DNA from 3 places in the Bradyrhizobium sp. LB11.1 genome. Region 1 is predicted to be linked to each of the others. Evidence: predicted binding sites of a transcription regulator. Region 1 holds the regulator's gene; each other region holds the start of a gene.
The links. The regulator PhoB, encoded in region 1, activates phosphate uptake and scavenging genes when phosphate is short. The targets are predictions, from matches to a motif close to TGTCATNNANCTGTCAT.

Region 1 (9,553 bases):
TCGGCGATGCCAAGAGCCTCGTCACGCATCCGGCGACGACGACACATCAGCGCCTGAAGCCGGACGTGCGCGCCGAGCTCGGGATCGGCGAAGGATTCATTCGCTTCTCGGCCGGGCTCGAGCATGCGGATGATCTGATCGAGGATCTGACGGCGGCGCTCGAGAAGGCGTGAGCGAGCGGGATCTCGTACGGTGGGCAAAGCGAAAGCGTGCCCACCATTCACGATCTCGATGACGATGGTGGGCACGGCGCTTTGCGCCTTTGCCCACCCTACGGCACCTACATCGGTCGATACGTCCGCACGTCTGCCGGCACGTTGACGCCGAGCTTGATCTGGCCGACGGATCGGATGATGTCGTCGCCGAGCAGCTGGGCGAAGCAGGCATAGCCCCAATCGTTCATGTGCAAGCCGTCGGCGATGACAAAACTCTCGACCGGGAGCGCCTGCTTCTCGTGCCAGTCGCGCATCACCTCGAAGCGCGGGAAGATGCCGACGTGACGGAGCTGGGCGACCTTGCCGAGCAGCTTCACCATCCTGCCAGCGCTTTCTGGACGCTCGGTGACGCGCGGTGAATATTGCGGATCGACCAGCACGACGTCGGCATAGCCTGCAGCCTGGATGCGACCGATGCCGTCCTCGACCAACTTGGCGGTGTCGCCGGGATCGAGGTTGCGCAGCACGGCATTGGTGCCGACTTGCCAGATCACGAGATCCGAATGCACGTCGATCACCTCCTTCTGGAGGCGCTTCATCATCTCGGGCGCGTCCTCGCCGCCGACGCCGGCATTGATGACGGTGATGTCAGCGGTCGGATACTGCCGGCGCAGCTGCGCGGCGAGACGGTTCGGATAGTTGAAGTCGGGTGAGCTCGCGCCGTAGCCCGCCGTCGACGACGAGCCAAATGCGACGATCACGACGGGCTTGCCGGCGATGAGCTTGTTCGCGACATGCGGTAGCGAGCCCATCGCTTTCGCGCCGCCCTTCGGCGACAAACAGGGCACGCGGCTGAAAATGTCGCCGGCGGATTTCGCGACCTGCTTCACCTTGTCGATGGCGCGCGAGGTCAGGCCGCGCTGCTCGCCGGCCGCCGGGCTGGTCGCTGCAACGGTCGTTTGGGAGGAAGATGCCGGAGCGGGGTTAGCGGCCTGCTCCGGCGCGGGCGTCGCCTGGGCGGCTTGTGCGCGGGCAGGTGCCTGCAACGCCGGCGTCAGCATCAGCAGCGCCGCCGCCGCGGACGCGGCCAGCCATGTCGACAGGCCAAAAGGGCGGAGAGAACTCATTAACGCTAGACCTCAATTCTGCTGCGGGGCCGGCCCCAGATGGGCAGCGTCGATCACGAACTGTGCCAACGCCCGGCCGATGCAATCATGGACCTGCTTCGCCAGCTCAGGGCCGCGGGAGGGGCTGAACAGATCGAACTGACCCTGGTCGTTCCACTGCCGCATCATCGCGAAACGGTCGAACAGCGGGACGTCATGCTCCTGCGCCACCACCCGCATATTGTCGAGATAAGGCGCCGCCGAGATCATGGTTTCGGTACGCGGGCTGTATTGCAAATTCATCAAGACGACGTCAGCCCCCGCATTTTGCAACGCAGCGACCCCTTCGGTCACCGCGCCGCGGAAATCGTCGGGATCGATGGAGCGGATAGCATCCACGGTCCCGGTCTGCCAGATGACCAAAGTAGGCGTTTTTGCTTCCATCAGCTTAACGAAGGTTCCGGCGGCTTCCTCCGCCGTCTTCTTGCTCTGTATTTCTACGGAGACGTGCACCGTCTCCGCGGGCGGCAGCTTGTCCTTTAAAATGACCTGCATGCGCGCCGGATAGGAGCTGTCCTCAGAGGCGGGAATGGTCGTGGAGCGGCTGCCGATCACCAGGATCTCGAGCGGCTTGCCGGCTTTGACGGTGTCGGCGACCTTGTGGAGCTGGCTGTCGGTGGCGAGCAGATAGGGCGGCAATTCGCACGCTGCCGGCGCGGCAGGCACGGCATCGCCCGCGCGCGCCGATGGCGCGACCAGACCACCGCACAGCAAGATCAGGCTCAGGAGAACCTTCGCCTTCATCAGCCCCCTCCCGCCAGATCGGCGTTGCCGACGGCGATTTTGGTTTTCGCACCGCTCTTGTCAGCCACGCGCTTGTACCACGAAATCACCCAGGCCACCGCCCACATGATCAGGATTCCGGAGAGACTAATCAGCGCATGCATGGCTGGTCCCCCGGCAACCTCGGCCAGGATGAAATGGCCGGCAAAGGCCAGGAAGACGCCGAGACAGAAGATCTCCAGCGAATGCTGGCCGCACAGGATCAGCGGCCGCAGCCAGGGCGACTTCAGGCCCGGCCACTCCCGCGGCAGGAAGCGCACGATGAGCGCAGCCAGCGCCAGGAAATGCGTGAAGCGCAGCACGTCGAGGTCGGCCTTGTCGATCGGATACATCCACTGCTCGAGCCGCTTCGGCATGAACTGCGAGAGCTGCGGCACGTACCAGGTCAGCGTCACATAGAATGCCGCCACGATATAGGCGATCGAGATCCACATCGTCACGGGCGAGGCCAGAATGCGCGACATCCGTCGCGCACCTCCGAGCGCGCACCATGCCCCGAACACGAACAGCAATTGCCAGGCGAGAGGATTGAACGCCCAGAAGCCGTTCGGATAGGCGGTGAAGTAGAGGTCGAATTCCCAGGTCGCCGCATAGAGCAGGGCCGAGAGCGCGAGCGTGACGTCGGGCCGCCACTTCATCGACCACAGGATCAAAGGCAGCGCCAGCATCAGCACGATGTAGAGCGGCAGCACATCCATGTTGACGGGACGGAAACGCAGCAGCAGCGCCTGCACGATGGTGACGTCGGGCTGCTTGAGAAAATCCATGATCCCCATCTCTTCGGTATAGAGTGGGTTCTCGAAGCTGGTCGCGACGTAGGATATCTCGGCGAGGAAGATCGTGAACAGGAAGACGTGGGCGACATAGATCTGCCAGACCCGGCGCAGGATGCGCGCGGTGGCGATCACGAAACCGTTTTCCAGCATCGCGCGACCGTAGACAAAGGCGGCGGTGTAACCGGAGATGAAGATGAAAATTTCGGTGGCGTCGCTGAAGCCGTAATTGCGGATCGTGAACCAGGTCAGCAAATTCGGCGGCAGATGGTCGATGAAGATCAGCCAAAGCGCGAGGCCGCGAAACAGGTCGAGCCTGAGCTCGCGCTCGCCGATGGCAGGCAGCGTGATGGCCGGCGCGCGCGGCTCCGCTGCCACGGGTTTGGCGCCCGCGGCTCCCGCAATCGTCGATCCCGTCACTTGATCGGCAATGGTCATCGGGGCCCATAAACCCTTCCGCAAATCGCGACGTTCAAAGAAGTGTACCGGTCCGGTCGCCGCCTCGCAAAGCGGCCGGATCACATACGGGTGTACTTCCCCGCCAATTCTGGCGGGACGATGTCGCGAAAGGGCGCTGCGGCGTTTGGTTCCCGGCGGGGTTTTCGCTATGATGGCAATCATGTACCGCGCCGTGACCCGCCAGATCGAAGTGACCGTCGAGCCGAACTTTGTTCCGGAGCAGTCGTCGGCCGACCGCTCGCGCTTTTTCTGGTCCTACACCATCGTCATCATCAATTCCGGCGACGAGACCGTGCAGCTCAAGACGCGGCACTGGGTCATCACCGACGCCTCCGGCCGGCAGCAGGAGGTGAAGGGCGAAGGCGTGGTTGGCGAGCAGCCGACTCTGGCCCCCGGCGAACGCTTCGAATATACCTCCGGCGTGCCGCTATCGACCGCCTCCGGCTTCATGACCGGCCGCTACCAGATGGTCAGCGCAAGCGGCGAACGTTTCGAGATCGATGTGCCGACGTTTTCGCTCGACAGCCCGGATCATAAGCGGGTGTTGAATTAGGCGAGCGCAGGTGCCGTAGGGTGGGCAAAGGCGCAAAGCGCCGTGCCCGCGATCTCGCTCGAATTCACTGACAAAATGGTGGGTACGCTACGCTTTGCCCACCCTACGAGAACGATGTTACGCGTCTTCGACGCCCGCTTCATCCGGCGTGAACTCGTACACCGATGAGCAGAACTCACAGGTCACGACGACCTTGTCGTCCTTGACCATCGCGCTGCGATCATCCGGCGAAAAGCTCTTCAGCATCGACGCGACCGCGTCGCGCGAGCAGGAGCATTGCGCTTTCAGGACCATCGGATTGAACACGCGCACGCCGCGCTCGTGGAAGAGGCGATAGAGCAGCCGCTCGCCGGAGAGATCGGGATCGATCAGCTCGACGTCCTCGACGGTTTCGATCAGCGAGCGCGCCTCGACCCACGCGTCGTCTTCAGCGATGGCGTGCACCTCGGCGCCTTCGGGCGCGTCGCCGGGATGCAGATCCGCCTGCCGCGCCCGCTCCGGCGCCTTCGGCAGGAATTGCATCAGCATGCCGCCGGCACGCCAGCGATGCTTGCCGCCGTCGCTCGAGCGCCACTCCTCGCCGACCGCGAGGCGCACGCGGGTCGGGATCTGCTCGGAGCGCAGGAAATATTCGTGGGCGGCGTCTTCCAGGCTGCCGCCATCGAGCGCAACCAGACCCTGGTAGCGGCTCATGTCGGGCCCCTGGTCGATGGTCATGGCGAGATGACCATGACCGAGCAGCGCGCCGGAGTGCATGCCAGTATCCTTGGCATCACCGAGGCGCTCGGCATCAAAGCGCGCATAGGCGCGCAGGCGATCCGGCGCCTGATAGTCCACCACCAGAAACGACACCGGCCCGTCGGTCTGTGCCTGCAGAATAAAACGGCCTTCGAACTTCAGCGCCGAGCCGAGCAGCGTCGTCAGCACGATAGCCTCGCCGAGCAGCTTGCCGACGGGTGCCGGGTAATCGTGCTTGGTCAGGATCTCGTCGAGCGCGGGACCGAGCCGCACCAGCCGCCCACGCACATCGAGCGCGTCGACCTCGTAGGGCAGCACGGCGTCATCGACGGGAACCGCGGACGGCGCACGAACCGGGCCCTCGAGCCCGGTGTTCATGTCAGGGGATTGGGAAACCATGGCGCATTATCTGGGGTCGATCGAGGTAAAATGAAAGAGGCACGCCCGCATTCCGTCGTCCGCGGAACGACGGGCTGCGTAGCCAGGATGGAGCGCAGCGCAATCCGGGGAGGTCTTCCGCGCGTTGAGAACCCCGGATTACGCTGCGCTCCATCCGGGCTACAAGATGATTACTTCACCGCGTCAAAGCACCAGGCCAAAATGCCCTTCTGCGCGTGCAGGCGGTTTTCGGCCTCGTCGAACACGACCGATTGCGGACCGTCGATCACCTCGTCGGTGACCTCCTCGCCGCGATGGGCAGGCAGGCAGTGCATGAACAGCGCGTCGGGCTTGGCCAGCGACATCAGCTTGGAATTGACCTGGTAGGGCTTGAGCACGTTGTGGCGGTGCTCACCTTCCTTGTCGCCCATCGACACCCAGGTGTCGGTGACGACGCAATCGGCACCCTTCACGGCGGCTTCCGCATCGGTGCCGAGCACGATCGACGCGCCGGTCGCCTTGATGAAGTCGCGCATCACCTTCTTGGGGGCGAGTTCCAGCGGCGTTGCGACATTCAGCTTGAACTTGAAGCGCTCGGCCGCATGAGCCCAGGACGCCAGCACATTGTTGTCGTCGCCGGTCCAGGCGACAGTGCGACCTTCGATCGGGCCGCGATGCTCTTCGTAAGTCAAGAGATCGGCCATCACCTGGCACGGATGCGAGCGCCGCGTCAGGCCGTTGATCACGGGCACGGTCGCGTTCGCCGCAAGCTCCAGCAGGGCCTCGTGATTGAGGATGCGGATCATGATGGCGTCGACATAGCGCGACAGCACGCGCGCGGTATCAGCAATGGTCTCGCCGCGGCCGAGCTGCATCTCGGCACCGGTGAGCATGATGGGCTCGCCGCCGAGCTGGCGCATGGCAACGTCGAACGACACGCGCGTACGGGTCGACGGACGCTCGAAGATCATCGCCAGCGTCTTGCCTTCGAGCGGCTTGACCGGCTGATGCGCCTTCTGCTTCGCCTTCATGGCGGAGGAGGCCGCGAGCATGCTCTTGAGCTCCGACAGCGGCAGCTCGTTGATATCCAGGAAGTGCTTTGGCGTCTTGCTCATCAGCTTGCCGCCCGCTTGTTGCCGGAGAGCGCAACGCAGGCACGTTCAAGCCGCCCGACGCTGTCTTCGATCTCGGCTTCGCTGACGATCAAGGGTGGCAGGAAACGCACCACGTTGTCGCCGGCGCCGACGGTCAGCAATTTTTCGTTGCGCAGCGCAGCGACCAGGTCGCCGGAGGGCACCACGGCCTTGATGCCAATCAGGAGCCCCTCGCCGCGGACTTCGCTGACGACATCGCCATGACGGTCGATCACGGAGGCGAGCTTCTGCTTGAGCAGCAGCGACATCTTCTGCACGTGGTCGAAGAAGCCGGGCTTGAGCATGACGTCGAGCACGGCGTTCGCGGCCGAGATCGCCAGCGGATTGCCGCCGAAGGTCGAGCCGTGCGAGCCGGGCCCCATGCCGGAGGCTGCGTCCGCAGTCGCCAGCACCGCGCCGATCGGGAAGCCGCCGCCGAGCGCCTTCGCCAGCGACATCACGTCGGGTGTGACGCCGGTGCGGCGATGGGCGAAGAGATCGCCGGTGCGCCCCATGCCGGTCTGCACCTCGTCGAACGCGAGCAGCAGGCCCTTCTCATCGCAGAGCTGGCGCAACGCCCTCAGGAAAGCAGGAGTCGCCGAACGCACGCCGCCCTCGCCCTGGATCGGCTCGATCAGGATGCCGGCGGTCTCCGGACCGATCGCCTTCTTTACGGCCTCGATATCGCCATGCGGCACCTGGTCGAAGCCTTCCATCGGCGGACCAAACCCTTCGAGATATTTTGCAGATCCCGTCGCTGCCAGCGTGGCCAGCGTGCGGCCATGGAAGGCGCCTTCGAAAGTGATGATGCGGTAGCGCTCCGGATGCCCCTTGGAGAAGTGATGATGGCGGACCAGCTTGATCACGCCCTCCAGCGCTTCGGCGCCGGAATTGCAGAAGAACACGAAGTCCGCAAAGCTCTCGTTGCAGAGGCGCGCGGCAAGCTTCTCGCCGTCCGGGCTCTGAAACAGGTTCGACATATGCCAGAGCTTGGTCGCCTGCTCCTGCAACGCCTTGACCAGCGCGGGGTGGGCATGGCCGAGCGCATTCACCGCCACGCCCGAGGTGAAATCGAGATAGCGATCGCCATTGGTCGCGATCAGCCAGCAGCCCTCGCCGCGCTCGAAACCGAGGTCGGATCTGGCGAAAACGGGGAGCAAATGCGGGGCTGCGCTATTCGTCATGACGGTCACTTGAATGTTGCGGACGGCGTGGTGTGCATTGCGCAACGCACCATTCACCGGCCCGGAAAACGAAACGTGCCGCCTTTTAAGGGCGGCACGCATGACTATCTTAGGCTTGGTGAAACGGGTGTCAATGCCGCCCGAAAGCCTCGCGAAACGCTAAATCCGTAGTCTTGCGGTGACGATTTCGCGGGATTTCGCCACGGAACATGTGGAAGCGAGTCGGCGGACTCTTGCGCGCGAGTCACGCCATATTGTAGCGTCTGGCTTGTCAGATACGACATCTCGTGCAGCGGTTCTGATCCCAAAAGTCCTCATGTACCGGCGTTAACGTTCGGGCGTCTCATTGCGCCCGGCGAGCCTTAAGGGATTCGGGCGGCACGGGTTTTTAAGGCTTAGGCATTCGCCGTGCGGCCCCAGGATGGTTGGCCCGCGGCGAAGGAAAGGGTGCAATGACGGTTTTGACCTGGTCCGACGATCGCGTCGAGCAGTTGAAAAAGCTCTGGGAGGCCGGACTTTCGGCCAGCCAGATCGCGGCCGAGCTCGGCAACGTCACCCGCAATGCCGTAATCGGCAAGGTGCACAGGCTCGGTCTGTCCGGCCGCGCCAAGAGCCCGTCGTCGGCCGCTCCCCGGCCGCGCAAGGCGCGTCCCGCGCAGCACATGATGCGGGTGAGCCGGCCGATCGCGCGGGGCAACACCGCGCTGGCGCAGGCCTTCGAGGTCGAGGTCGAGGCCGAGCCGGTCACCTACGACAATGTGGTGCCGATGAGCCAGCGGCTATCGCTGCTCGAATTGAACGAGGCGACCTGCCACTGGCCGGTCGGCGATCCCTCGAGCCCGGATTTCTTCTTCTGCGGCGGCAAGGCGCTTTCGGGCCTGCCCTACTGCGCCCAGCACTCGCGCGTTGCGTATCAGCCGGCGTCGGATCGTCGGCGCGCGCCGGTGAAGCCGGGACCGCGCTGAGTTCGTATTGCGATTAAGCTGGAGCCGTCGCGCGCCGACGGCCCTACAACAAGTTCAATGTCGTCACGGCGAAGGCCGCGACGACATCGGAATGTGCAGCGAGAGCTCGCTACATCAGCTCACAAACTTTGCGCCTGCTCCGCCTTGGCAAACCGATCATCCAGCGCATATCCGGCGCCGCGGACGGTGCGGATCGGGTCCTGCTCGCGGCCGAGATTGAGCAGCTTGCGCAGGCGGCCGATATGCACGTCGACGGTGCGCTCGTCGATGTAGATGTCGCGGCCCCAGACGCTGTCGAGTAACTGTTCGCGCGAGAACACGCGGCCGGGGTGCTCCAGGAAAAACTCCAGCAGGCGATATTCGGTCGGGCCGAGATCGATCGGTCGGCCCGAACGCGCCACGCGGCGCTTTTCGCGATCGAGCTCGATGTCGCCGAAAGCCAGGACGGTTGCGAGCCGCTCAGGGCTAGCGCGCCGGAGCAGGCCCTTCACGCGCGCGAGCAGCTCGGGCACCGAGAATGGCTTGACGATGTAATCGTCGGCACCGGTCGCCAGGCCCCGCACCCGCTCGCTTTCCTCACCGCGCGCGGTGAGCATGATGATCGGCAGCTGCTTGGTGTCGGACCGCGTCCGCAGCCGACGGCAGAGTTCGATACCGGACAGACCCGGCAGCATCCAGTCGAGCACGATCAGATCGGGGATGTGCTCTTTGAGACGGGTGTCGGCGTCGTCGCCGCGCATCACCGTCTCGACGTCATAGCCGTCGCCTTCGAGGTTGTAGCGGAGAAGCTCGGTCAGAGCTTCTTCGTCTTCAACCACCATAATGCGTGCGCCCATGGGGTCGTCGCTCCTTAAGGATTCAAGTATTGGGGACCGTCGTGGCGAAGGTCGTCATGTCGCCCTTCGGCCGCTTATCGGTGATGGCCTGGCCTTCGATCATGTAGAACACGGTCTCGGCAATGTTGGTGGCGTGGTCGCCGATCCGCTCGATGTTCTTGGCGCAGAACATCAGGTGGATGCAGAACGAGATGTTGCGCGGATCCTCCATCATGTAGGTGAGGAGCTCGCGGAACAGCGAGGTGCAGATGGCGTCGACTTCCTCGTCGCCCTTCCACACCGCCATCGCCGCCGGCAGGTCGTGCGCGGCATAGGCGTCCAGCACCGACTTGACCTGCTGCTGCACGAGGTCGGTCATGTGCTCGAGGCCACGGAACAGCTTGAGCGGATGGAAATCCGTCTCCAGCGCCGCGACGCGCTTGCCCATGTT
Region 2 (9,553 bases), on a different contig from region 1:
CACGGCGACGTCGTGATCGCCGCCATCACCTCCTGCACCAACACGTCGAATCCGAGCGTTCTGATCGGCGCGGGCCTGCTCGCGCGCAACGCGGCCGCGAAGGGCCTCAAGGCCAAGCCATGGGTGAAGACCTCGCTGGCTCCGGGCAGCCAGGTGGTCGCGGGCTATCTCTCGGATTCCGGTCTGCAGGCCGATCTCGACAAGGTCGGGTTCAACCTGGTCGGCTTCGGCTGCACCACCTGCATCGGCAATTCCGGCCCGCTGCCGGAGGAGATATCGAAGTCGATCAACGACAACGGCATCGTCGCCGCGGCCGTGCTCTCCGGTAATCGCAACTTCGAAGGCCGCGTTTCGCCCGACGTGCAGGCAAACTATCTGGCCTCGCCGCCGCTGGTCGTCGCGCATGCGCTCGCCGGCAGCGTGACGAAGAACCTCGCCGTCGAGCCGCTCGGCGAAGGCAAGGACGGCAAGCCGGTGTACCTCAAGGACATCTGGCCGACGACCAAGGAGATCAACGCTTTCATGAAGAAGTTCGTGACCGCGTCGATCTTCAAGAAGAAGTATGCCGACGTGTTCAAGGGCGACACCAACTGGCGCAAGATCAAGACGGTCGAGAGCGAGACCTATCGCTGGAACATGTCGTCGACCTATGTGCAGAACCCGCCCTACTTCGACGGCATGAAGAAGGAGCCGGAGCCGGTCACGGATATCGTCGAGGCACGCATCCTGGCGATGTTCGGCGACAAGATCACCACGGACCACATCTCGCCGGCCGGTTCGATCAAGCTCACCTCGCCCGCGGGCAAGTATCTCAGCGAGCATCAGGTGCGTCCTGCCGACTTCAACCAGTACGGCACGCGCCGCGGCAACCATGAAGTGATGATGCGCGGTACCTTCGCCAACATCCGCATCAAGAACTTCATGCTCAAGGGCGCCGACGGCAACATTCCTGAAGGCGGTCTTACCAAGCACTGGCCCGACGGCGAACAGATGTCGATCTACGACGCCGCGATGAAGTACCAGCAGGAGCAGGTGCCGCTGGTGGTGTTCGCCGGCGCCGAGTACGGCAACGGCTCCTCGCGCGACTGGGCTGCGAAGGGTACGCGTCTGCTCGGCGTGCGCGCCGTGATCTGCCAGAGCTTCGAGCGCATCCATCGCTCCAACCTGGTCGGCATGGGTGTGCTGCCCCTGACCTTCGAGGACGGCACCTCGTGGTCCTCGCTGGGCTTGAAGGGCGACGAGAAGGTCACGCTGCGTGGTCTCGTCGGCGATCTGAAGCCGCGCCAGAAGCTGACCGCGGAAATCGTCTCCGGTGACGGTTCGCTGCAGCGCGTTTCGCTGCTTTGCCGCATCGATACGCTGGACGAGCTCGAGTACTACCGGAACGGCGGTATTCTTCACTATGTGCTGCGCAAGCTCGCGGCCTAAGCGCGAATTTGTGAACGGTGGCTCACTGCGACGTGAGTAGAAGGTTAGACGAAGGCGGCCTATCACAAGGCCGCCTTCGTGCGTTACGGGATGCTTCGGATGGGCCCGCCCGGCGGACACTGCGGATGGCTGAATGTGCCGTGCCCGTAAGACTACGGTGACCATCAGGCGATAGGATATCCCTCCCCGAATACGAGATGTGACGTTCGACATGACTGGAATGATGGCTTCTAATCTCGTTTCGCGATGGTCCGGTGCATTCTGGTCGGGAGCACTCGGCATCTGCGCGATCGTCGCCGTCGTCCGTCCCGCCCAGGCCGATCCCCGCGCCGTGGTCGAACTCTTCACCTCTCAGGGGTGCTCGTCCTGCCCGCCCGCCGACAAGGTCATCGGCGACCTCGCCAAGGATCCCTCGATCATCGCGCTGAGCATGCCGATCGACTATTGGGATTATCTCGGCTGGAAGGACACGCTGGCGGATTCGCGTTTCTCGGCGCGGCAGCGCGCCTATTCACGCATGCGTGGTGACCGCGAGGTTTACACGCCGCAGGTCGTGGTCAACGGCGCCGCGCATGTCATCGGCAGCGATCGCGCCGGCATCGAAAGCGCGATCGGCAAGACCGACACGGGCACGGGCGTGATGAGCGTGCCGGTGACGATGTCGCTGGCGGGCAAACAGATCAACGTGTCGGTCGCCGCGAGCAAGGAGCCGGCAGTCTCGCATGGCGAGGTCTGGATCTGCTCGATCGCAAAATCGGTGCCGATCGAAATCAGCCGCGGCGAGAACCGCGGACAGCAGATCACCTACCACAACGTCGTGCGCAATCTGCTCAAGGTCGGCGACTGGAACGGACACCAGGAAAGCTGGACGGTGCCGATCGAGAACCTGACGTCGCGCGATGGTGTCGACGGCGCGGTGGTTTATGTCCAGGACGGCAGCCGCGAGAAGCCCGGCCCCATGCTGGGCGCGGCGTACACGTCGCTGCACTGATCCGAATTTCCTGTCTCTCTCTCTTTATTCTTGAGCGTCTCATTCGCTCTCAGCCCTCATGGTGAGGAGCGTGCGTTTGCGCGCGTCTCGAACCATGCAAGCCCGCGCTGATGCATAGTGGCCTCGATCCTTCGAGACGCCGCGCGAGCGCGGCTCCTCAGAATGAGGGGAGAGTCTTCGCGCGAATATCGGAGAAAAATTCGTCGCGGCAGCAACACCCCGACGCAAACAAAAAAGGACCAACTTGCGTTGGCCCTCCTTGTCGCGCGTACAGACCCGATCCTGTTCGACCCCGGGGGGCTGGGGGCTGAGGAATCCGGAGCCGAAAGGACCGGGTCAACGCACACAAACCTTTTCGCAGTGCAGGGCGGCGGGCGATGGGCGGAAAAGCGGCGATCCTGTGATTCTTCCTAACGTTCCCGTGACGGTTTGCCGCTGAGAAGTTCCACCGTTGCGTGTGTCATGATTCGCAACCGGGGGGCGAGGTGGGCGCGGTCCTTGAGGAGGCCCTGAAGAGCCTCTTGCGGTGGCGAACGGTTGGAGCAATCATGCAATTGTCATGATCCGCGGATCCGGGGACGGTCTTCGCGGACGGGGGGTCATGTTGTGCGACAGGAGGCGCTCGATGAGTCTGACGCCGGAGGATGCCGATCCGAGCGGGCAGCGCGCAGTGGCGCATCCCGCCGCTGCGAATGCCCAACTGAGCCGGGTGACGTTCAACCGGCTCGAACTGAATCGTATTCTCAATCTCTATGGCCGCATGGTCGCCGACGGCGAGTGGCGCGACTATGCCATCGATTTCCTGAAGGACCGCGCGGTGTTCTCGGTCTTTCGCCGTGCCTCCGAAGTGCCGATCTACCGCATCGAGAAAGATCCCCGACTCGCGCGCAAGCAGGGCATGTACAGCGTGATCTCGGCGACCGGCCTGATCCTGCGCCGCGGCCACGAGCTCGACCGCGTGCTGCTGGTGATCGACCGGAAATTGGCGGTGGTGTAGCCACACCAGCGGTGCCGGGTGGGCAAAGGCGCGAAGCGCCGTGTCCACGTCGTTGCTCAATCGCCGCAAATGGTGGGCACGCTTGCGCTTTGCCCACCCTTGCTACGAGACCGGATTACTTCCCCGGCACCGTGCGCGCGCCCTCGCCGAGGTCGCGCTGCATCATCACCGTATCCAGCCAGCGGCCGAACTTCAGGCCGACATTCGGATGCGTGCCGATCATCTTGAAGCCGCCTCTGGCGTGCACGCCGATCGAGCCGGCATTGGCGGAATCGCCGATGACGGAGATCATCTGGCGGAAGCCGCGCGCCTCGCACTCGGTGACCAGCCGCTCCAGCAGCAGCGAGCCGATGCCGCGTCGGTGGAAGGAGGGATCGAGATAAATCGAGTTCTCGACCGTGAAGCGATAGGCCGGGCGCGGCCGGTAGGCGCCGGCATAGGCGTAGCCGGCGACGCGGCCGTCGAGCATGGCGACGACATAGGGATAGCCGCCGTCGACCAGCGCGCGATAGCGGCGCGTCATCTCGGCGAGATCGGGCGGTTCGAGCTCGAACGTCGCGGTGCCCTCGCGGACGGCCTGCTGATAGATGGCGGTGATGGCGGGGAGGTCGGCCTCAAGGGTGGGCCTGATTTCGGGTGCGGACATGGCGGGAGATTAGAGGCTTCGTCCGGTCGCTGAAAGGGGCAACACCGCCTCTCCGCCGTCATTGCGAGCGTAGCGAAGCAATCCAGAAATGCATCCGCGGAGGGACTCTGGATTGCTTCGCTGCGCTCGCAATGACGAGGAGTAGCCCGGATGGAGCGCAGCGAAATCCGGGGCAGGCTCATCCGCAGGCCCGACTTTCCCGGATTGCGCTTCGCTCCATCCGGGCTACGGCAGCACGCTCTCGGCCGAGCCAAACAAAAACCCCGGCCTCTCGGCCGGGGTTCGTGTCCGTTCTCTCAGGCTTTGCGCTTAGTCGCGCTGGCCGAGGAGCTGCAGCAGCAGCGTGAACAGGTTGATGAAGTTCAAGTACAGCGACAGCGCACCGGAAATCGCCGCACGCTCGGCGATGTCACCGCCGGCCGAAGCGTAGCCGTAAATGTAGTCGTTCTTCAGCCGCTGCGTATCCCACGCGGTAAGGCCCGCGAACACGAGAACGCCGACCACCGACACAACGAACTGCAGCACCGAACTCGCCATGAACAAATTGACCAGGCTCGCGATGATGATGCCGATCAGGCCCATGAACAGGAACGAGCCCATGCCGCTCATGTCACGCTTCGTGGTGTAGCCGTAGAGGCTCAACGCACCGAAGGTGGCCGCGGTGATGAAGAACACCCGCACGATCGAGGTGTGCGTGTACACCAGGAAGATCGAGGACAGCGAGACGCCCATCAGCGCCGCGAACACCCAGAACAGGATCTGGGCGGTCGAGGGGGCGAGACGGTTGATGCCGGCCGAGATCACGAACACCATGGCGAGCGGCGCCAGCATGAACAGATATTTCAGCGGGCTCACAAACATCGCGTAGCCGAACGGCGTCAGGAACAGCTTGCCGACACGGACGGCTTCCGCGGTCGGAACGTCAGTCACGGCAGCCATATAGACGCCAAGCGCGGCCAGGCCGGTGATGGCCAGGCCAATGCTCATGTAATTGTAGATGCGCAGCATGTAGGCGCGCAGACCGGCGTCGACCGTCGCGGCGTCAACGCGCCCGGCGGCCCGGCCGAAAGGAGAAGCGTAATTGCGGTCTAGGTCCGACATGGTCGAATTCCCGTTGGTTGCCCGGGCCGGCACGAGGGTTGCCATGCCGCCGGGTCGTCTAATTCTATCTCGGATACCGATGTCCGCCGACATTAAATTTGGCTAACAATCGGGTCTCCGAACCCATCCGATATGTGGGAAACTAACACATTCGCTGCAACGGTCCACGCGCGGCTGAATGTCGCCCTTGGCGCGAATCCTGACGAGAACCTGACAAGCAGACGCGGTTAATCGCGGAAACGGGGGAATTCAGCCCGGCTCGACCGTCCGCTACCTTTTGTCACAAATTGCGCAACACCGTGGCGGGCTTTTTGTTCAACGCCAAGAGCGTGCCGGCAAGGCCGAGCCCGACGGTGACGACCAGGGCGGCCGCAACCACGCCGGCCGCGCTGCCGGCCTGCCAGACGAAGGTCAGCGTCATCAGCCGCGTCACGATCATCCAGGCCGCGATGCTGCCGGCGATCACGCCAAACACGGCAGTGGCGAGCCCGATCAGGAGATATTCGAGCGCATAGGCGCCGAGCAGCCGCAGCCGCGTTGCGCCGAGCGTCTTCAGGATCACCGCGTCGTAGACCCGGTGGCGGTGGCCGGCGGCGAGGGCGCCACCCAGTACCAGGATCGCCGAGATCAGGGTCACGGCGCTGGCGCCGCGGATCGCGAGCGCCAGATTGGTCACGACCGCGCCGATCGTCTCCATCACCTCGCGCACGCGCACGCTCGTCACCATTGGATAGGTATCCGCGACCTGCTTGATGATCTTGCCATCGCCGGTCGCATCGCCGCCGGCTTCGGTCAGCGTGGCGATGTGGGTGTGCGGCGCGCCCTTGAAGGCGTTCGGCGAGAACACCAGCACGAAATTGATGCCGAGCCCCTGCCAGTCGATGGTGCGCAGATTGCCGATTTTGGCCGGGATGTCGCGGCCGAGCACGTTGACCACGACCTCGTCACCTAGCTTGAGACCGAGGCCGTCGGCGATCTTCTTCTCCATCGAGACCAGTGGCGGGCCGGAATAATCCGCGCCCCACCATTCGCCTTCGACCACCTTGGAGCCCTTCGGCAACTCGCCGGTGTAGGTCAGGCCGCGGTCGCTCTGCAGCACCCATTCGGAATCGGTGGTGGGCTTGAGGTCCTCGGCGCGGACGCCGCGGGCGCCGACGATGCGCCCGCGCAGCATCGGCACGTCCTCGACCTTCGCGCCCGGCGCGATCTGGCGCAGATAATCGTCGAACGGTGCTGCCTGCGTGCTCGGAATATCGATGAAGTAGAACGCCGGCGCGTGCTCGGGCAGTGCAGCGAGAAACTGCCGCCGCAGATTGCCGTCGATCTGGGTGATGGTGACGAGCACGGCGAGGCCGAGCCCGAGCGACAGCACGACCGAGGGCGTCAGCGCGCCTGGCCGGTGGATGTTGGCGATCGCGAGCCGCAGCATGGTGAAGCGCGTGCGCGGCAGCCGTCGCGCGATCGCCATCAGCACGGCGGCGACACCGCGCAAGACTGCGAACACGACGACGGAGGAAAGCACGAATACCGCGGCAATGCGCTTGTCGAAGGATAATCCGATCACCACGGCAACCAGAAGCGCGACGACGACGCCCATGAAAACGAGATAGCTCCAGCGTGGCCGGTGCCATTCGGCAGCGATGGTATCGCGGAACAGCGCGGCGACCGGCACATCGTGCACGCGTCCGAGCGGCCACAGGCCGAAGGCGAGCGCGGTCAGGAGACCATAGATGAAGGACAGCGCGAGCTCGTCGACATGCACGGCCGGCACCACCGGCAGCGGCAGGAGTTTTCCGAACAGGCCGACGATGGCGAACGGCATCGCCGCGCCGAGCGCCAGTCCAATGATCGAGCCGATCGCAGCCAGCAGGACGACTTGCGCCAGATAGATGCCGAACACATCGCGCCCAGTGGCGCCGACGGCCTTGAGGGCCGCGATCACCTCGAGCCGGCGGTCGATATGGCTCTTCACCGCGTTGGCGACGCCGACGCCGCCGACCAGCAGCGCGGCGAGGCCGACCAGCGTCAGGAATTGCGTGAAGCGGCCGATATTGCGCTCGAGCTGCGGCGAGGCGTTGGAGCGGCTCCGGACTTCCCAGCCGGCCTGCGGCGCGGCGTTGCGGGCATCCGCGATGAAGGAATCGGTGGCGCGGTCGCTGTTGGCGGTGTCGGGCAGTTTGACGCGGTAGACCCAGCGCACCAGGCTGCCGGGCTGGATCAGCCCGGTGGCGCGCAAGGCCGCCTCGCTGATCAGGAAGCGCGGACCGAAGCCGATGCCGCTGGCGAGCTTGTCGGGTTCGGCCTCGACGCTGCTTCGGATCTGGAAGGTCGCGGAGCCGATGGTGACGCGGTCGCCGATCTTGAGTGACAGCCGCGCCAGCAGCGTCGGATCGGCGGCCGCGCCGAATGCGCCGTCGCGCTCCGCAACCAGGTCAGTGAGTGGCAGCGGTGGCGCCAGCGTCAACTGTCCGAGCATCGGATAGGTGTCGTCGACCGCCTTCATCTCGACCAGCGCCAGTTTGCCGTCGGCCGAGCGCGCCATGCCGCGCAGGGTGGAGGCCACGGAGACGGTGCCGCGTGAGCGCAGGAAGGCAACCTCTTCGGGCTTCGCCTCGCGCTGGAAAAGCACGAAGGAGACGTCGCCGCCGAGCAGCGTGCGCCCCTCACGCGCAAGGCCATCGCTGAGGCTCGCCGACACCGAGCCGACGCCGGCGATCGCCATCACGCCGAGCGAGATGCAGGCGATGAAGACGTAGAAACCGCGCAGGCCTCCGCGCAGTTCGCGGAGCGCATAGCGCAGCGACAGCGCAACGCCGTTCGGCTTCGCAAACGGTTCGACAACCAGGCTCATGCGTTGGTCGTCTGCGTGTCGATGCGGCCCGAGCGCAGCCGGATCACGCGATCGCAGCGATGCGCGAGCGAGGAATCGTGCGTGACCAGCACCAGCGTCATGCCACGCTCGGCATGCTTGGTGAACAGCAGATCGACGATCTGCTTACCGGTGGTCTCGTCGAGATTGCCGGTCGGCTCGTCAGCGACGAGGATGGCGGGGTCGGGTGCCAGCGCGCGCGCGAGCGCAACGCGCTGCTGCTCGCCACCGGAAAGCTGCGCCGGATAATGATGCAGGCGATCGCCGAGCCCGACCGATTGCAGCTCCTCGGCTGCGCGCTTGTTGGCGCCGGGATTGCCGGCGAGCTCGAGCGGGACGGCGACGTTCTCCAGCGCCGTCATGGTCGGGATCAGATGGAAGGACTGGAAGACGATGCCAATCTGGCGGCCGCGGAAGCGTGCCAGCGCATCCTCATCGAGGGCATTGAAAGGCGTGCCTGACACCACCACCTCTCCGCTATCAGGACGCTCCAGCCCCGCCATCACCATCAGCAGCGTGGATTTGCCCGAGCCTGACGGGCCGATCAGGCCGATCGTCTCCCCCGAGCCGATGCGCAAGCTGATATCCTTGAGAATGTGAACGCGTGCCGCTCCCGACCCCAATGAGAGATTGACGTTGGAGATGGCGATGGTGTCCGGCGCAGTACCGGCGAGCGAAGAGGGAGAGATGCGAGTGTCCATGGTCCGGTCATATGGCAACTCCGCACGCGCGGTCGAGAGGCGTTACGGGTTCTTCATGCACATAGCCGTGTTGATGCTCGCTTTGATGACACTTGCGACGACGTCGCCGGCACAAGCACAGCCGGCGGCCAAACCGATCAAGCTTGTCGTTCTCGGCGATTCCCTGAGCGCTGGTCTTGGCCTCCCGGCCCAGGATGCGTTTCCCGCAAAGCTTCAAAAAGCCTTGCAGGCCAAAGGCATAGCCGCTGACATGATCAACGCGGGGGTGTCGGGCGACACGTCGTCCGGCGGCCGCGACCGGCTCGACTGGTCGGTGCCCGATGGAACCGAGGGCGTCATCATCGAGCTCGGCGCCAACGACGCGATGCGCGGCATCGATCCCGACTTGACGCGGGCGGCACTGACCGACATCGTTCGGCGTCTCAAGGCGCGCAAGATCGCCGTGATGCTGTGTGGCATGCTGGCGCCGCCGAATTTCGGCGCCGACTATGGCGCGCGCTTCAATTCGATTTATCCGGATCTGGCAAAGCAGTTCGACGTGCCGCTCTATCCGTTCTTCCTCGACGGTGTCGCGGCGGATGCCAAGCTCAACCAGGCCGACGGCATTCACCCGACTGCTGAAGGCGTTGATATCATCGTCAACAACATGCTGCCCACGGTAGAGGCATTCCTGCGCACGATCGGCGAGCAACGCCGTTGAAATGCGGGCAATGCTAACCCTGACAACCAGGGTTTTCCCGGTGTCGCCTTGGACACTCTTCGCAGAGTCACACAACTGCGATAGGAATGAGAGTACAGATGATTCGTCGCCGGCTCTAAA
Region 3 (9,553 bases), on a different contig from region 1:
GCCGTTTTTGCGGTCGGTCATGCCCGATTTCCAGTGGGTTTGCGGCTGGTTACGTCGAATTCCGGGGACGCGCAATGGCAAGCGTGGCGCCCCGCCCTATACTATGTAGATATCAACTGGTTCAGCCTCGAAGGGGCCGGATTTCGAGGTCAGGCCGGGTGCCGGGAAGCGCCGCGTGAGTATTCCGAATATCATTACCCTGGGCCGCATCATGCTGGTCCCGATCATCGTCTGGGCCATCGTGTCGAGCCAAATGGAGGTGGCGTTTGCCGTCTTCCTGATCGCCGGCATTAGCGACGCCGTCGACGGCTTCCTGGCCAAGCGTTTCAATATGGCGAGCGAACTCGGCGCCCTGCTCGATCCGCTCGCCGACAAGGCCCTCTTGGTCTCGATCTACCTGTCGCTCGGCATCTGGGGCGACATTCCCCGCTGGATCGTGATCCTGGTGGTATCGCGCGACATCATGATCGTCGCCGCCGTGATCGTGTCCTGGCTGTTCGACAAGCCGGTCGAGATGAAGCCGTCGAAAGTATCCAAGCTCAACACAGCGGCGCAGGTGGCCTATGCGGCACTGGTGCTGGCCGCCCTCGCCTTCGGCTTCAAGCCCGGTCCTTATGATATAATCCTGATGGCCCTCGTGACGGTCTTCACGCTGTCCTCCGTGTCGCTCTATCTCGTCGAGTGGCTGCGGCACATGAGCACGCTCGAGGCCAAATGAAGGGGATACGGCCCCGCAAAAGGCCAACTCGGGATCGAATAAGTCAAATCTCTTCAGACGAGGCCGGCGCGCCGGCATGGAGCAAAATAAGCGTGCCAGGCCGCGTTCATCCCCGACAATTGGCATTTTCGCTTCCGCACGCGGAGAGCCTGAGCCGGGACAATTTCCTCGAGGGGCCCGCCAATGCCGCCGGCCTTACTCTGATCGACGGCTGGCCGGAATGGCCGCATCGGATCATGTGGCTGGCCGGCCCCGAAGGCAGCGGCAAGAGCCATCTGGCCGCGATCTGGGCCGAGGAGGCTGGCGCCCGCTCGACCACGGCCAATGCGATGACCGCGGCCAGTGTCCCCGGCGCGCTCGCGACCGGCGCGCTGGTGGTCGAGGATCTCAAGGCCAGAGACTTTGACGAGCGCGCCCTCTTCCACCTCATGAACCTCGCCCGCGAGGACGGCGCTTACGTGCTTTTCACCGGCCGCGAGGCGCCGGCGGCGCTCGACGTCGAGCTCCGCGACCTGCGCTCGCGGCTTCGGACGATTCCAATGATTTCGCTACTGTCGCCGGACGACCAGCTGTTCCGCGGCCTGATCGTCAAGTTCTGCGCCGACCGCCAGCTCGCCGTGGACGAAAGCGTGGTGAGCTACCTCGCAACCCGGCTGGAGCGGTCGTCCGCCGCAGCGCGGCGCGCCGTGGAGCTGCTCGACGGCGAGGCCCTGCGGCTCGGCCGTCCCGTCACCCGGGCGCTCGCAGCCGAGCTGCTTCGGGATGCTTGACCGCCACGCCCCTCGGAGCCGCTTGACGCGGCGCGACGGCGGAACATCAATGTCATCGAAACGTCATCGCACTAACACATGCTCCGGCCGGTTTTGGGCGTAAGTCGCAAATTGGGGCGACCTGGATGGATCGACTTCTCATGGATTCCGCGCAAGCTATTGATACAAAAGAGAAAGCCACGGAACCCGAGCGTCAGCCGGCGATCGCATCGAGCCCGGAGCGATTCATCAATCGCGAACTCTCGTGGCTGCATTTCAACCGTCGGGTTCTCGAGGAATCGGTGAATCCCAGCCACCCTGTACTGGAACGGGTGCGTTTCCTGTCGATTTCGGCGAATAACCTCGACGAGTTCTTCATGGTCCGCGTCGCCGGCATCAAGGCGCAGGTGCGCGAGGGCATTGCCGAGCGCGCGCCGGATGGCCTGACACCGTCCGAACAGCTTGCGCTGATCAACCGGACCGTCCCCCAGTTGGCCTCCGATCAGCACGCAATCTGGGCCGATTTGCGCGGCACGCTGGCCGGCGTCGGCATCATACTGGTCGACGGCAAGGAGGTCACCAAGACGGAGCGGATCTGGCTCGAGGACTACTTCCTCAACAATGTTTTCCCGCTGCTGACGCCGCTGGCGATTGATCCGGCGCACCCCTTCCCGTTCATCCCGAGCCTCGGCTTCACCATCGCGCTCCAGCTCACACGCGAGGCCGACGGCAAGCCAATGAACGCGCTGATCCGCATGCCCGGCAAGATCGACCGCTTCATCCGCCTGCCGGCCGAGGGCAAGGTCAGGTTGATCTCGCTTGAGCAGGCGACCGGTCTGTTCATCAACCGTCTATTCCCTGGCTACAGTCTTCACGGCCAGGGGGCCTTCCGCATCATCCGCGACTCCGAGCTCGAAATCGAGGAAGAGGCCGAAGACCTCGTCCGCCTGTTCGAGACCGCGCTGAAGCGCCGCCGCCGCGGATCGGTGATCCGGCTCGAGATCGACGCCAAGATGCCGGAGGAGCTGCGCAGCTTCGTGCAGCATGCGCTGTCGGCGGCCGACGACGAGGTATTCCTGGTCGACGGCGTGCTCGCCATGAACGAGCTGTCGCAGCTTACGCGCCTCGACCGCCCCGACCTCGAATTCACGCCTTACGTGCCGCGCCATCCCGAGCGCGTGCGCGAGCATGGCGGCGACATCTTTGCCGCCATCCGCCAGAAGGATCTGATCGTCCATCACCCCTACGAATCCTTCGACGTCGTGGTGCAGTTCTTGCAGCAGGCCGCGCGCGATCCCGACGTCGTCGCGATCAAGCAGACGCTCTACCGCACCTCCAACAACTCGCCGATCGTGCGCGCGCTGGCGGAAGCGGCCGAAGCCGGCAAGTCCGTCACCGCGCTGATCGAATTGAAGGCGCGCTTCGACGAGGAGGCCAACATCCGCTGGGCGCGCGACCTCGAACGCGCCGGCGTGCAGGTCGTGTACGGTTTCCTCGAACTGAAAACGCACGCGAAGCTCTCGATGGTCGTGCGCCGCGAGGGCGGCAGCCTCACCACTTACGTTCATACCGGCACCGGCAACTATCACCCGGTCACCGCGCGTATTTATACGGACCTCTCCTACTTCACCTCGGAACCGACCATCGGCCGCGACGCCGCGCGCGTGTTCAACTTCATCACCGGCTACGCAGCACCAAGCGATCTGGAAAAGATGGCGGTGTCGCCGCTGACCCTGCGCAAGCGCATCATCGAGCACATCCAGGGCGAGACCGAGCACGCGCGCCACGGCAAGCCCGGCGCGGTCTGGATGAAGATGAATGCGCTGGTCGATCCCGACATCATCGATGCGCTCTACGAGGCCTCACAGGCCGGCGTGCAGGTCGAGCTCGTCGTACGCGGTATCTGTTGCCTCCGCCCCGGCATTCCCGGTCTGTCGGAGAACATCCGCGTCAAGTCGATCATCGGACGCTTCCTGGAACACGGCCGAATCTACTGCTTCGGCATGGGCCAAGGCCTGCCGAGCGCGAAAGCGGCTGTGTATATCTCGTCGGCCGATATGATGCCGCGCAACCTCGACCGCCGCGTCGAGGTCCTGTGCCCGCTGCAAAATCCCACGGTGCATCAGCAGGTTCTCGAACAGATCATGGTCGCGAATTTGAAGGACAATGAGCAGAGCTGGCAATTGTTGCCGGACGGGTCCTCAACGCGTATGAAGGCCGCGAAGGGCGAGGAGCCTTTCAACGTACACAACTACTTCATGACAAATCCGAGTCTGTCTGGCCGTGGAAAGTCGCTCAAGGAATCCTCGCCGCGCCGTCTCACGCGCCGGAACGAACGCCATCAGTCCTGACCGGAGATTCCTGCCGTGAAACGGCCGCGCAAGCGTGGCGCTAGTGTCGCGGTCATCGACATCGGCTCCAACTCGGTTCGTCTCGTCGTCTACGAGGGACTGACGCGGAGCCTGATTCCGATCTTCAACGAGAAGACGCTGTGCGGCCTCGGGCGTGAGGTGCAGAGCACGGGTCTGCTCGCGCCCGATGCCGTCGACAAGGCGCTGACCTCGCTCAAGCGCTTCCGCGCGCTGTGCCGCGTGATGCAGGTCGGCCGCGTGTTCGCGATCGCCACCGCTGCCTGCCGCGACGCCTCCAACGGCCCCGACTTCATCGCGAAAGCCGAGCGCATCTGCGCCGTGAAAATCGAGATCCTGTCGGGACCGCGCGAAGCGAAGCTGTCGGCGCTTGGCGTGATCTCGGGCATTCACCGCCCCGACGGCATCGTCGGCGATCTCGGCGGCGGCTCGCTCGAACTGATCGACGTACGCGGAAACAGCGTGCGCAGCGGCGTGACGCTGCCGCTGGGCGGCCTCGCGCTGCAGGACCTCGCACACAAATCGCTGAAGCGCGCCGACCGCATCGTACGTGAGGCAATCGACGAAGTGCCGCAGCTCAAGGCGGGCAGCGGCCGCAGCTTCTATGCCGTCGGCGGCACCTGGCGCGCGCTCGCACGCATCCACATCATCCAGAGCGGTTACCCGCTCCAGGTGATGCACGGCTATTCGATTTCAGCAGCCGAAGCGCTCGACTTTTCGCGTCGTCTGCGCCGGCTTGCGGCCGTCGACATGCTCGCCGACATCGAGATCGTCGCCGATGCACGCCGCCCGCTTCTTACCTATGCGGCGCTGGTGCTCGAGCACATCATCCGCGTGGCGAAGCCCAAGACCATCGTGTTTTCGACCTTCGGGGTGCGCGAAGGCCTGCTGCACGAGAAGCTGTCGGAGAGCGAGCGCAACAAGGACGGGCTGATCTGCGCGGCGGAAGAGCTGAACCAACTGCTGTCGCGCTCGGCCAAGCACGCTCGTGAGCTGATCGCCTGGACCGACCGCCTCGCGCGCGTGGTCAAGCTGCGCGAGACCGAGGAGGACCGCCGGCTTCGCCATGCGGCCTGCCTGCTTTCCGACATCGGCTGGCGCGTGCATCCCGACCATCGCGGCGAGCAAACGCTGAGCCTTGTCGTCAACGGCAATTTCGGTGCAATCACGCACACCGAGCGCGCCTTTGTCGGCCTGTCGGTGTTCTATCGCTATGCCGGGTTGAGCGAAGAGAACCAGCCGCCGGTCACGATGCAGGAGTTGCTGACGCCGGCCCAGCTCGAACGCGCCCGTCTCCTGGGCGCAGCGTTCCGTGTTGCCCATCTGATCTCGGCCGCACGTCCGGGCGTCCTGCCCGCCACGCATTTCCGCAGCCAGGGTCGCAATCTGATGCTGGTGTTCGAGCACAGGCTCGGCGATCTCGTCGCCGACCGCGTCGGCAGCCGCTTCAAGCAGCTCGCCCGCCTGATCGGGCGCAGCGGATCAATCGTGCGGCGTTAGGGCGAAAAAGGGTTCGACGCCGTCGTGCGGAAATCTGATGCGCCTGCCATAGCGAGCTTCGCTCTGGTTGCCTACGAGTTCTTTTCCCTGATCCAGGCAGCCAATTGCTGATCACTGCGCATCCGCGATAGCTCGAGCTTCGAGGCTACCAACAGAGCATCACTTTGCGGCTCGTCCTGACCGAGCTTGGCTTTGCCTCGAATGGTCGTTATCGACACCTCAAAACCAACAATCATCGACATCCGCCGGGCGATGCCGTCCTCCGGCAACTCTCGCATCGTCCATTGCTCGGGACGGCCACTCTCATATCGCTTCGTCAGTTGGTCGATCCACGAACGTGTTGTTTCCTGGTCCTGCAGCGAGACGTCGCCCTCCGCTTCGACCATCACCTGGTACATGGTTGGCGCCATATCGCGGGCCGGGTACCAGCTTGGACTCACATAGGTGCGCGGCCCAGGGTCAGGACACGCGAACCGCTATTGATCGACGACGCCTGCGGGTTCGACCGGGCGACATGGCCGACCAAGGTTCCCAGTTTGCCGCGACTTCGATCCAGCAGGAGTGGAATTGCCGTCACAAGCGGTACGTCTCCGCCGTTACACATCAGCAAGGCCCACGGATCGGAGTCGATCAAATCGAGCGCCTCATCAGTGGACATGGCCCAACATTGCCGGAAGAGCATCACCGAGCCACCGAAGCAGGAAAACCATAGCGCATCAGGTCGGCCTGGAATTCCTTGACCGATGTAAAGTGATGGCCGTGAAGACCAGCCTCTCTCGCGCCGGCGACGTTTTCCGCAAGGTCATCGACGAACAGAACGACGTCCGGTCTCACGGAAAGTGCAGCGAGGCACCGCGCATAACATGAGACATCAGGCTTTGCCGCCCGAAATTGAGCCGACGCATACATTCTCGAACCGAAGAGCGGGCGGAGTTCCGGGCAGAGAAGGTCGATGTGGTCCACGACCAGCTCCGTGTTGTTCGTGAGAACGGCCACGTCAACGGACCCGCGCAAGTGATCGACGACTTTCAGCATCGCGTGGTCCGGCGTCATCGACGCACGACGAGCGTCGAGCCATTCAGCAAGGCTTAGATCATGGCCGATCCGCTCGCCAAATTCCCTCAGGTACTCCTGACGTGAAAGCGTGCCATCGTCGCCCGACCGCTCGAACCCGCTCTCCCAGATGGCCTGATAGACGTCCGCAGCCGTATTGCCGGAGAACTCCGCCAAGCGGCTGGCACGAGTGCGCCTGTCGTAGGCACAAAGCACGTTGTCCATGTCAAACAGGACGAGCTCGATTTTCTCAGCCATGAGCATTCCGGTGTTGGGGCAGATCCATCAGGCAGACCCGTGAGGAACTCTCAGGGCTTCAATGCCAATAATTAACAAACTCACTGGCGACAACCGAGTAAATCTGAGATGCATACGTGATGGAAACTCACGCATGAGCACTCCCCGCCTGCCTCCCTTGAATGCGGTACGAGCCTTCGTGGCCGCGGCCAGACATGCGAGCTTCACACTCGCCGCGACCGAACTGGGCGTCACCCATGGGGCTGTCAGTCGCCAGATTAAGCTCCTTGAAGACCATCTGGGCGTGCAGCTGTTTGTCAGGGAGACTCGCCAAATAAGCCTGACCTCCGTCGGCCGGCACCTGTTCGCAGGGTTTGCACCCGCGCTTGAACAGATCGCAGCAACAGCCACGGCCGCCGCTCGCCTGTCCCCCGTTTCAAGCCTGCGCATCAATGTCCGGGCGAGTTTTGCGGCGCGCTGGCTCATTCCCCAGCTTCCGAGCTTCATCCGCAAATATCCTCACATCGCACCGCAAATATTCACTAGCTCCGAGGAGCCGGTGCGTCTAAGCCGCGATAGCTTCGATGCCGTCGTCCGCCGAACCAAGGCTGGCTGGCCATCCGATCTCAAGCCACGTCCCTTCATGGCCGACCAGGCATATCTCGTCACTGCACCATCACTGCTCCAAGCCAAGCCGGTCGAAAAGGCCGAAGACCTGGCGGGACATGTCTTCCTTCATAGCGTGACGCGGGCCAGCGATTGGCGTGAATGGCTTAGATTCGCTGGTGTCGATGGGATCCATCCCACCAACGAGATGCAGTTCGATCATCTCGACTTCGCGTTGCGGGCGGCAGCAGATGGATTGGGAATTGCTGTTGGGCCCGCGAGCTTGGTCGCTCACGACATCGCGTCCAAACGATTGTGCCATGTCCTGCCAAAGCTGGTCCGGCCGCTAGAGCCTTACCTCGTCGCGCTCAGCGATGAGTCGAGCCCGGCGGCCCAAGCCTTCGTACAATGGCTCGCATGCGAGGTATTCGATCTGTCGGGGAACTCCAAACCGCAATGGCATGGAGGCGCAACTCGACTTGCGCCAAGTCGTGCGCTCTCTTCGCATGGTGAAACCGAAACGGACTAGCGTACGAAGCCCAAATCGATCCAGCCTCTCCAACCTTGGAGGTGCAGCTATTCCGCCGAGGCCTTGGCGTGCTCGAGCGCAGCGTGGCTCAGCCTGCGCCGGCGCCAGATCGAGCCGACCAAAAGCACGACGACGACGCCAAGCGCCGCACAGAGATATTCGGCGCCAGCGCCGCCGTGGGCGAATTGCGGCGGGATGTGCAGAGCGCCGAGCATCGTGTCCAGCGAGGCGCCGAACCGACCTTCAAATAACGTGTGCAGCTTCGGCGCGATGCCGGGATCGGTCGCGATCACCTCGCCCGCGACCCAGCCGAGCAGCGCAGCACCAGCCCAGACCAGGATCGGCAGCTTCGAGAGCAGCGCCATGATCAGCGCCGCGCCAGCGACGATCAGGGGAACGCTGATGGCAAGGCCGAGGACCAGCAGCGGCACGCTGCCGTTGGCAGCCGCGGCGACTGCAATGACGTTGTCGAGGCTCATGATGATGTCGGCGACGACGACGATCTGCACCGCCTGCCACAGATGCGAGGCCGACTCGACGCCGTCCTCGTCCTCGTTTTCCGGCACCAGCAGCTTTGCCGCGATCACGATCAGCGCGAGGCCGCCGACCAACTTGAGGTACGGCAGTGCCATCAGGCTCACGACGATGCCCGTGAAGATGACTCGGAGCAGCACCGCTGCGCCGGCGCCCAGGATCATGCCCCAAAGCCGGTGCCGCGGCTTGAGGCCGCGGCAGGCAAGCGCGATCACCAGCGCATTGTCGCCGGACAAGAGGATGTTGATCCAGATGATCTTGCCGACTGCAATCCAGAAGGTCGGTTCGGCCATCTCATTGCGGAACTGGGTGAAGAATGCCCCGATCGTGGCGGGATCGAAGATCTGCCAGAGCCAGCTCACAATAAGTCCTTTCGCCCCCTCGACTTAACCTATCGGCTGAAAGCTCAGCCGACGATCTCGTTGCCCGAGAAGAACTGCGCGATTTCGATCGCGGCGGTCTCCGTCGCGTCCGAGCCGTGGGCGGAGTTCTCGCCGATCGACTTTGCGTAGAGCTTGCGGATGGTGCCCTCGGCCGCCTTCGACGGATCGGTCGCGCCCATGGCATCGCGGTACTTGGCGACAGCGCCCTCGCCTTCCAGCACCTGGACCACGACCGGGCCCGAGGTCATGAACTCGACCAGTTCGCCGAAGAACGGGCGGGCCTTGTGAATGGCATAGAAGGTCTCGGCCTGTTCCTTGGTCATGCGGATGCGCTTCTGCGCAACGATGCGCAGGCCCGCCTTCTCGATCACGGCGTTCACGGCGCCGGTCAGGTTACGCGCAGTCGCGTCGGGCTTGATGATCGAGAAAGTGCGTTCCATGGCCATGATCTTGTCCTTGAAGAGAAAAACGGTGGTTCGGAGTTGCGGGGCTTATATCGGCGCCTTCGCGATCCGGCAAGCGACCGCCGGAACGGCCTCACGGGCGCTTCGCCGCAGGCCAAGACTGGATTCCAGACCGGATTCCAACATGGATTACAACGATTTCACGCAGATGAACCCAATCTGAAGACCCTGTCAGGGTTTGGTTCAGCCACGCCGGCGTAACGTGGGGTCCATCGAAACCAAAGCCTTCTCCCGAGGCGGACCGTTTCGGCGGCCTTTCCATCGACGCGATAGCCCCGCGCCGGCAGTTTTAGGAGATCACCATGTTGAGGAAACTTTCGCTCGCTGCAGTCGCCGCAGTCGCGCTGGGTGCCGCGCTGGCCCCCACCTCCGCCTCGGCGCACTGGCATGGCGGTGGCGGCGGATGGCACG

Region 2: the regulator PhoB is predicted to act here: its motif matches at 2,964-2,980, upstream of ABIA96_RS21400 (DUF2794 domain-containing protein).
Region 3: the regulator PhoB is predicted to act here: its motif matches at 1,539-1,555, upstream of ABIA96_RS09430 (RNA degradosome polyphosphate kinase).

The regions. Positions count from the first base shown of each region.
Region 1 is NZ_JBEPTH010000002.1:498,317-507,869, forward strand. It holds gene ABIA96_RS06260 (O-succinylhomoserine sulfhydrylase) at 1-173, shown strand, start outside; gene ABIA96_RS06265 (SGNH/GDSL hydrolase family protein) at 281-1,282, opposite strand; gene ABIA96_RS06270 (SGNH/GDSL hydrolase family protein) at 1,295-2,065, opposite strand; gene ABIA96_RS06275 (OpgC domain-containing protein) at 2,065-3,315, opposite strand; gene apaG (Co2+/Mg2+ efflux facilitator ApaG/CorD) at 3,485-3,889, shown strand; gene ABIA96_RS06285 (Hsp33 family molecular chaperone) at 4,007-5,026, opposite strand; gene argF (ornithine carbamoyltransferase) at 5,197-6,120, opposite strand; gene ABIA96_RS06295 (aspartate aminotransferase family protein) at 6,120-7,322, opposite strand; gene ABIA96_RS06300 (GcrA family cell cycle regulator) at 7,775-8,287, shown strand; gene phoB (phosphate regulon transcriptional regulator PhoB) at 8,407-9,123, opposite strand; gene phoU (phosphate signaling complex protein PhoU) at 9,146-9,553, opposite strand, start outside.
Region 2 is NZ_JBEPTH010000008.1:55,239-64,791, reverse strand. It holds gene acnA (aconitate hydratase AcnA) at 1-1,428, shown strand, start outside; gene ABIA96_RS21405 (DUF1223 domain-containing protein) at 1,640-2,419, shown strand; gene ABIA96_RS21400 (DUF2794 domain-containing protein) at 3,045-3,416, shown strand; gene ABIA96_RS21395 (GNAT family N-acetyltransferase) at 3,532-4,062, opposite strand; gene ABIA96_RS21390 (Bax inhibitor-1/YccA family protein) at 4,372-5,163, opposite strand; gene ABIA96_RS21385 (ABC transporter permease) at 5,444-8,014, opposite strand; gene ABIA96_RS21380 (ABC transporter ATP-binding protein) at 8,011-8,733, opposite strand; gene ABIA96_RS21375 (arylesterase) at 8,789-9,433, shown strand.
Region 3 is NZ_JBEPTH010000003.1:366,090-375,642, forward strand. It holds gene purM (phosphoribosylformylglycinamidine cyclo-ligase) at 1-21, opposite strand, end outside; gene ABIA96_RS09420 (CDP-alcohol phosphatidyltransferase family protein) at 176-718, shown strand; gene ABIA96_RS09425 (P-loop NTPase family protein) at 811-1,488, shown strand; gene ABIA96_RS09430 (RNA degradosome polyphosphate kinase) at 1,629-3,818, shown strand; gene ppx (exopolyphosphatase) at 3,834-5,336, shown strand; gene ABIA96_RS09440 (FMN-binding negative transcriptional regulator) at 5,408-5,734, opposite strand; gene ABIA96_RS09445 (FMN-binding negative transcriptional regulator) at 5,773-5,994, opposite strand; gene ABIA96_RS09450 (HAD family hydrolase) at 6,018-6,647, opposite strand; gene ABIA96_RS09455 (LysR substrate-binding domain-containing protein) at 6,781-7,761, shown strand; gene ABIA96_RS09460 (TerC family protein) at 7,809-8,657, opposite strand; gene ndk (nucleoside-diphosphate kinase) at 8,702-9,124, opposite strand; gene ABIA96_RS09470 (sulfur globule protein precursor) at 9,445-9,553, shown strand, end outside.